Linked DNA regions of Pseudosulfitobacter pseudonitzschiae. The protein of the gene in region 1 interacts with the protein of each later gene in a pairwise test. Links are inferred from orthologs where the notes say so. Each region holds a gene or a part of one and is shown on either strand. Other genes may lie near its edges. The genes, in order: SULPSESMR1_RS01920 and SULPSESMR1_RS06575.

Region 1 (3,885 bases):
CCATCACATCAACGCTGTCACCGCCTGACGATGTGTCAGCAGCAGGCGCGTCGTCCGGGGCTTCGGCCTTGGGCTTGTCTTCCTTGGATGCGTCTGCTTCGGCTTTGCCACCTTCCGAGATGGTGGCCAGCAGGGCATCGACGCCCACGGTTTCACCTTCAGCGGCTACGATTTCACCCATTGTGCCTGCAACGGGGCTGGGTACTTCGACGGTGACTTTGTCTGTTTCCAGTTCGCACAGCATTTCGTCGACGGCCACTGCGTCACCGGGTTTCTTGAACCATGTGGCAACGGTGGCTTCGGTCACGGATTCGCCCAAGGTGGGCACACGGACATCAGTCATTATTTCGATCCTTTGATGGTCAGCGCCTCGTCAACGAGTGCGGCTTGTTGTGCTTTGTGCTGGCTGGCCAGACCTGTCGCAGGCGATGCCGACGTGGCACGCCCGACATATTCGGGGCGCAGATGTTTGGCCTTGATCCGGCTCAGAACCCATTCGATGTTCGGCTCGATAAAGGTCCATGCGCCTTGGTTTTTCGGTTCTTCCTGACACCAGATCATTTCGGCATTCTTGAAGCGTTCCAACTCTTTCACCGCGGATTGCGCGGGGAAGGGGTAGAATTGCTCGAAGCGCAGCAGATAGATGTCGTCGATGCCACGGGCGTCGCGTTCTTCCAGCAGATCGTAATAAACCTTGCCGGAACACATTACCACGCGCTTGATCTTGTCATCGTCGGCCATCGTGGTTTCGGAATTGCCGTGCTGGGCGTCATCCCACAGCACACGGTGAAAGGACGATCCGGTGGTGAACTCGTCTGCCTTGCTGACGGCCAGCTTGTGACGCAGCAGCGATTTTGGCGTCATCAGGATCAGCGGCTTGCGGAAGTCGCGGTGGATCTGGCGGCGCAGGATGTGGAAGTAGTTGGCAGGCGTGGTGCAGTTGGCCACGATCCAGTTGTCCTGACCGCACATTTGCAGGAACCGTTCCAGACGCGCGCTGGAGTGTTCCGGGCCTTGACCCTCGAAGCCGTGCGGCAGCAGTACCGTCAGGCCCGACATCCGCAGCCATTTGCTTTCGCCCGAGCTGATGAACTGGTCAAACATGATCTGTGCGCCATTGGCAAAGTCGCCAAACTGTGCTTCCCACAGGGTCAGGGCATTGGGTTCTGCCATCGAATAGCCGTACTCGAACCCCAGCACCGCGTATTCGGACAGCATCGAGTCGATGACCTCGTACTGGGCCTGACCTTCGCGGATGTTGTTCAGCGGATAGTAGCGATCATCATTGTCCTGGTTGATCAGGGCCGAGTGGCGCTGGCTGAACGTTCCGCGCGCACTGTCCTGTCCGGAAAGACGCACAGGGAATCCTTCGGTCAGCAGCGAACCGAACGCGATCGCCTCGGCTGTGGCCCAGTCGAAGCCGGCGCCATTTTCGAACATGGCTTTTTTGGCGTCCAGCAGACGTTCAACCGTCTTGTGCAGCGCAACACCTTCGGGTGCGGTGGTCAGCCCCTTGCCGACGTCGGCCAAAGTTTCGGGTTTGATTGCCGTTTTGCCGCGCTGGTATCTTTTTTGCTTCATCTTATCCAGATGCGACCACTTGCCATCCAGCCAGTCGGCCTTGTTCGGGCGGTATTCTTTCCCTGCCTCGAACTCTTCGTTCATCTTGGCCTGAAATGCTGCCTTCATGTCCTCGATCTCGCCTTCGGGGATCAGGCCGTCTTTGACCAGGCGGTCGGTATAGAGCGTCAGCGTGGTTTTTTGCTTTTTGATTTTTTTATACATCACCGGATTGGTGAACATGGGCTCGTCGCCCTCGTTATGACCAAAGCGGCGGTAGCAGAAGATGTCGATAACGACGTCTTTGTGGAACTTTTGGCGGAATTCGGTGGCCACTTTTGCAGCGTGGACCACGGCCTCGGGGTCGTCCCCGTTGACGTGGAAGATCGGCGCCTCGACCACCAGTGCATTGTCGGTGGGATAGGGCGACGAGCGCGAGAAGTGCGGCGCTGTGGTAAAACCGATCTGATTGTTCACCACGATGTGCATGGTGCCACCGGTGCGGTGACCGCGCAGGCCGGACAGGGCGAAACATTCAGCCACGACGCCCTGACCCGCAAAGGCCGCATCGCCGTGCAGCAGGATCGGCATGACACAAGTGCGGTCCGCACTGCCCCACTGGTCCTGTTTGGCGCGGGCCTTGCCCAGGACGACGGGGTTCACCGCCTCGAGGTGCGAGGGGTTTGCCGTCAGCGACAGATGGACGGTGTTGTCATCGAACTGGCGGTCAGACGAGGCACCAAGGTGGTATTTTACATCGCCGGATCCATCGACGTCTTCGGGCTTGAAGCTGCCCCCCTGAAATTCGTTGAAGATCGCGCGGTAGGGTTTTTGCATTACATTGGCCAGAACCGACAGACGGCCGCGGTGCGGCATGCCGATCACGATTTCCTTGACGCCCAAGGCGCCGCCGCGCTTGATGACCTGCTCCATTGCAGGGATCAGGCTTTCGCCGCCATCCAGACCAAAGCGTTTGGTGCCCATGTATTTCACATGAAGGAACTTTTCAAAGCCTTCGGCCTCGACCATTTTGTTCAGGATTGCCTTGCGGCCCTCGCGGGTGAACTGGATTTCCTTGCCCAACCCTTCGATCCGCTCTTTCAGCCAGGCGGATTCGTCGGGGTTGGAAATGTGCATGTATTGCAGGGCAAAGGTGCCGCAATAGGTGCGGTTCACGATGTCCATGATCTGGCGCATCGTGGCGATTTCCAAGCCTAACACATTGTCGATGAAGATCGGTCGATCCATGTCGGCATCGGTAAAGCCGTAGGATTTTGGGTCAAGCTCGGGGTGCGGGGTCTTGTCGCGCATACCCAGAGGATCCAGATCGGCGACCAGATGTCCGCGGATGCGGTAGGCGCGGATGATCATCAACGCGCGGATGCTGTCCAGCACGGCACGTTTGACCATCTCGTCGCTCAACTCGACGCCTTTGTCTTCGGCCTTGGCCTTGATCTTGTCGCCCGCCCCTTTGACCTCGGCGGGGGCGGCCCATTCACCGGTCAGGGCTTGGGTCAGGTCATCACCGGGCACGGGCGGCCAGTCGGCGCGTGCCCAGCTTGGGCCTGCGGCCTCGGCTTTGACGTTGGTATCGTCGTCACCCATCTCTTTGAAAAAGGCCTGCCATGCTTCGTCCACAGCGCCGGGGTTGTTGGCATAGCGCGCATACATCTGTTCAAGGTATTCCGCGTTGTGCCCCTGCATGAAGGACGAGGAGTGGAACTGGTCGTTGGCGGGGTGGTCGGTCATTAAAGTACCTCACGAAGGTTGGGACCGTGTGCGTTGGTGCTGGGTTCGGATGCGACGAGCGTTTGGCCAAGAACGGTGGCTGTCGTCATCAAAGTTACGAAGAGCATAATGAGGTGGAGTGGGATCAGGATAAGTGCGGCAACGAACCACAAAAGCAGAGCGATAAGGCCGCCACCCACCAACCCGATTGCGAACCCGGCCCACAGGAAGACCTGATAGCCGAGCCAGAGGATCACAAAGGGGGCAAAGGGATAAAAAGCCTGTGCGCCGTCAAACCCCGCGTCATTGAGACGGCGAGAGGTTGCCAGAAGAAAGGGAAGGGCAGTGACAAACAATACCGCAAGTTTCGCCATGCCATGCCAAGGATGCACCTCCAGCCAATCGACTTGCGACGCATACAACACAGGCGGCAGCAAGGCTATTGGCAGGAACTGCCAATATGCCTTGCGGGCCATGCGCTCCTTGAAGCGGAACATGGCCAAAATGCCGGAAGGTATGTTGTTTGCGCCCTCCACAATTACCCCTTGTCGATCGCTTCCTTGACCGCTTCGCCCAGTGTCGCGGGGCTGTCGGCCA
Region 2 (3,225 bases), 940 kb from region 1 along the record:
ACCATCAGCAAAAGCAGTACCAGATAGATCAGGCGGCCCGTGTCAAACGTATCCATAGAGCAAATATAGGCAGGATCGCAGCCTAGCCAAGACCTTCGTAAAAACTGAACGCGCGCAGCCCGTCCAGAACGAACTGCACCGACAGGGCCGCCAGCAACATGCCCAAAAGGCGTGTGACCACGGTGATGCCGGTTTTGCCAAGGGCGCGTTCCAGCAGGCCAGAGGCCAGAAACAGCATCAGGACCACCAGCAGCACGGCCAACGTGATGGCCGCCACAATGCCCAATCCGGCAATGCCCGGTTGCTGGCCAGTCAGCAGGATCACCGAAGCAATGGCACCGGGGCCTGCGATCAGCGGGATCGCCAGCGGAAAGATGGACGGATCATCGCCATGATCTTCCGACGTATCCTCACGCCGCTTGGTGCGACGTTCAAACAGCATGTCAAGGGCAGTGATGAACAGCAAAATACCACCCGCCACACGGAAGGCAGGCATGGAAATACCAACGAAACCAAGCAGTTTCTCGCCAAAAGCGGCAAAGGCCAGCAGCACCAGAAATCCGGTTGTACATGATCGCACCGCGATGGCGCGGCGGCGCTGTCTGGTCATGCCTTGGGTCAACGCCACGAACAGCGGCGCCATGCCAAGCGGGTCGATCACCACGAACATGGTGACAAAGGCGGTGATCAGAAAGGCGGTGTCGATCATATCGGGCTCCGGATGAGGGGGCTTGGGCGATGCCCCCGACGCTGCAGCGCCTTCCCCGTGATGTTCTGAACCACGACATGGATCAGACGGTTTCGGCACTCTCCAGCTTTTCCAGCGACGCCATCCACATGGCTTCGGCGCGGTCCAGCGCGTTCATCACTTCGGCGTATTTCTTCTGCCAGACTTCCGCCTCGCCTGATTTGGTGTCTTCATAAAGCGCAGGATCGGCCAGCTTCTTGGCCAATTTGTCGCGCATCTCGTTCAACTTGTCCACGCGGGCTTCGGATTTGCGGGCTTCGGCGCGCAGTTCCAATACCTTTTCGCGGCTGGCGCGCTTGGGCTTGGGCGCTTCGAGCTTGGCGGGTTTGACCGGTTTTTCAGCCGAAAGCAGCATCTTGCGATAGGCTTCAAGGTCTTCTTCATAGGGGCGCACGGTGCCATCCGACACCAGCCACAGACGATCGGCAACGAGGCCGAGCAGGTGCATGTCGTGGCTGACAAGGATCACGGCACCGGTATAGGCAGTCAGCGCCTCGACCAGCGCCTCGCGGGATTCGATATCAAGGTGGTTGGTCGGCTCATCCAAAATCAGCAGGTGCGGCGCGTCGATGGTGGCCAGCAGCAGCGACAGTCGCGCCTTTTGCCCACCCGAAAGGCGGCCCACGGCGGTGTCGGCCTGATCAGGACCAAGACCGAAACCCGCCAAAGTGGCGCGCAGTTTCGACTGCATCACACCGGGGCGCATGGTTTGCAGGTGTTGCAGGGGCGTTTCGTCAATGTGCAACTCGTCGACCTGATGCTGGGCAAAGTAACCGATGCGCAGCTTGGTCGAACGGGTCGCCTTGCCTGACATTAACGGCAGACGGTCGGACAGCAGTTTCGACAGGGTCGATTTGCCCTGACCGTTCTTGCCCAGCAGCGCAATACGGTCGTCCTGATCAATGCGCAGGTTCAGTTTCGACAACACGATGGTGTCGCCATAACCCGTGGTGCCGCCTTCGATGTTGATGATGGGCGGCGAAAGCTCTTCCGGCTCGGGGAAGGTGAACACACGTTTGGCCGCATCTTCGGGGGCCGATATCATGTCCATCTTTTCGATCATCTTCAGACGCGATTGCGCCTGTTTGGCCTTCGACGCCTTGGCCTTGAACCGGTCCACAAAGCTTTGCATGTGGTCGCGGCGAGCCTGTTGCTTTTTGGCCATCGCCGCCTGCACCGCACGGCGTTCGGCGCGCTGGCGGGCGAACTGGTCATAGGGGCCGGAATAATAGGTCAGCTGGCGTTCTTCCAGATGCAGGATCGCACCCACCGCACGGTTCAACAGGCCACGGTCGTGACTGATGATGATGACAGTGTGTGGGTATTTGGCCAGATAGGCCTCTAGCCACAGCGCCCCTTCAAGGTCGAGATAGTTGGTCGGTTCGTCCAACAGCAAAAGATCGGGCTGAGAAAACAGCACAGCAGCCAGCGCCACGCGCATCCGCCAGCCGCCCGAGAAATCGGAACAGGGTTTCAACTGTTCGGCATCGTCAAATCCCAAGCCCTTGAGGATGGTTGCAGCACGCGCCTCGGCGGACCATGCGTCGATGTCGGCCAGACGGGTCTGGATTTCGGCGATGCGGGCGGGGTCGGTGCTGTCGTCGGCCATCAGTTCGGCCCGCTCGGTGTCGGCGGCCAGAACCGTATCCAGCAGCGAGGTCGACGAGGCAGGCACCTCTTGGGCCACACCGCCGATGCGCGCCTTGGAGGGAAGCGATATGCTTCCGCCCTCAAGGACCAGCTCGCGGCGGATCAGCTTGAACAGCGTGGTCTTGCCCGTGCCGTTGGCACCGATCAGGCCCACTTTGTGACCGTCGGGGATGACAGCGGAGGCACCTTCGAACAAAGGACGGCCCGCGATGGAATAGGATATATCTGATATGCGCAACATAGGCGCGGTGTGCCGCAACGCAGCGGCGGCGTCAATCGCCGCTTTTCAAGCGTCAAGCCCCATGCTATCGGAGCCGCGATTTCAATTCACGGGGGCCGCAGGTGTGGTGCCCGAACATCTGGAGCACTATCATGGGCCTTGAACGCACATTCTCGATCATCAAACCCGACGCAACACGCCGCAACCTGACGGGCGCGATCAACGCCAAGTTCGAAGAAGCTGGCCTGCGCATCGTTGCACAAAAACGCATTCACCTGACCAAGGCGCAAGCGGGCGAGTTCTACAAAGTCCACGCCGAGCGTCCTTTTTATGACGAGCTGTGCGAATTCATGGCGTCCGCGCCGATCGTCGCACAGGTTCTGGAAGGCGAAGGTGCCATCGCGAAAAACCGCGAAGTCATGGGCGCCACCAACCCCGCAGACGCAGCCGCCGGCACCATCCGCGCCGAATTCGCTGAAAGCGTTGGCGAAAACTCGGTTCACGGGTCGGACGCACCGGAAACAGCCGCCGTGGAAATCGCGTATTTCTTCTCGGGTCTGGAACTGGTGGGCTAAGCCACTGCATCACAGGGCTTCGGCCTTGATGT

The links.
Region 2: the proteins of SULPSESMR1_RS01920 (region 1) and SULPSESMR1_RS06575 interact in binary tests that used the Escherichia coli proteins (3 or more experiments, as listed by UniProt). The link is inferred for Pseudosulfitobacter pseudonitzschiae from one-to-one orthologs.

What each region holds. Positions count from the first base shown.
Region 1 is NZ_CP022415.1:421,466-425,350, forward strand. Bases 143-3,709 are described here. They hold SULPSESMR1_RS01920 (2-oxoglutarate dehydrogenase E1 component), read right to left. Parts: upstream 3,310-3,709; coding sequence 343-3,309; downstream 143-342. Other genes in these bases: odhB (2-oxoglutarate dehydrogenase complex dihydrolipoyllysine-residue succinyltransferase), read right to left, coding at 143-346; SULPSESMR1_RS01925 (DUF805 domain-containing protein), read right to left, coding at 3,309-3,709. In the rest of the region: more of odhB, read right to left, coding at 1-142; more of SULPSESMR1_RS01925, read right to left, coding at 3,710-3,824; sucD (succinate--CoA ligase subunit alpha), read right to left, coding at 3,827-3,885. UniProt on the Escherichia coli protein: E1 component of the 2-oxoglutarate dehydrogenase (OGDH) complex which catalyzes the decarboxylation of 2-oxoglutarate, the first step in the conversion of 2-oxoglutarate to succinyl-CoA and CO(2).
Region 2 is NZ_CP022415.1:1,364,730-1,367,954, forward strand. What follows is about bases 216-3,122. They hold SULPSESMR1_RS06575 (ABC-F family ATP-binding cassette domain-containing protein), read right to left. Parts: upstream 2,640-3,122; coding sequence 792-2,639; downstream 216-791. Other genes in these bases: SULPSESMR1_RS06570 (MarC family protein), read right to left, coding at 216-709; ndk (nucleoside-diphosphate kinase), read left to right, coding at 2,771-3,122. In the rest of the region: SULPSESMR1_RS06565 (retropepsin-like aspartic protease family protein), read right to left, coding at 1-56; more of SULPSESMR1_RS06570, read right to left, coding at 83-215; more of ndk, read left to right, coding at 3,123-3,193. UniProt on the Escherichia coli protein: Genetic data indicate it may be involved in ribosome assembly or function.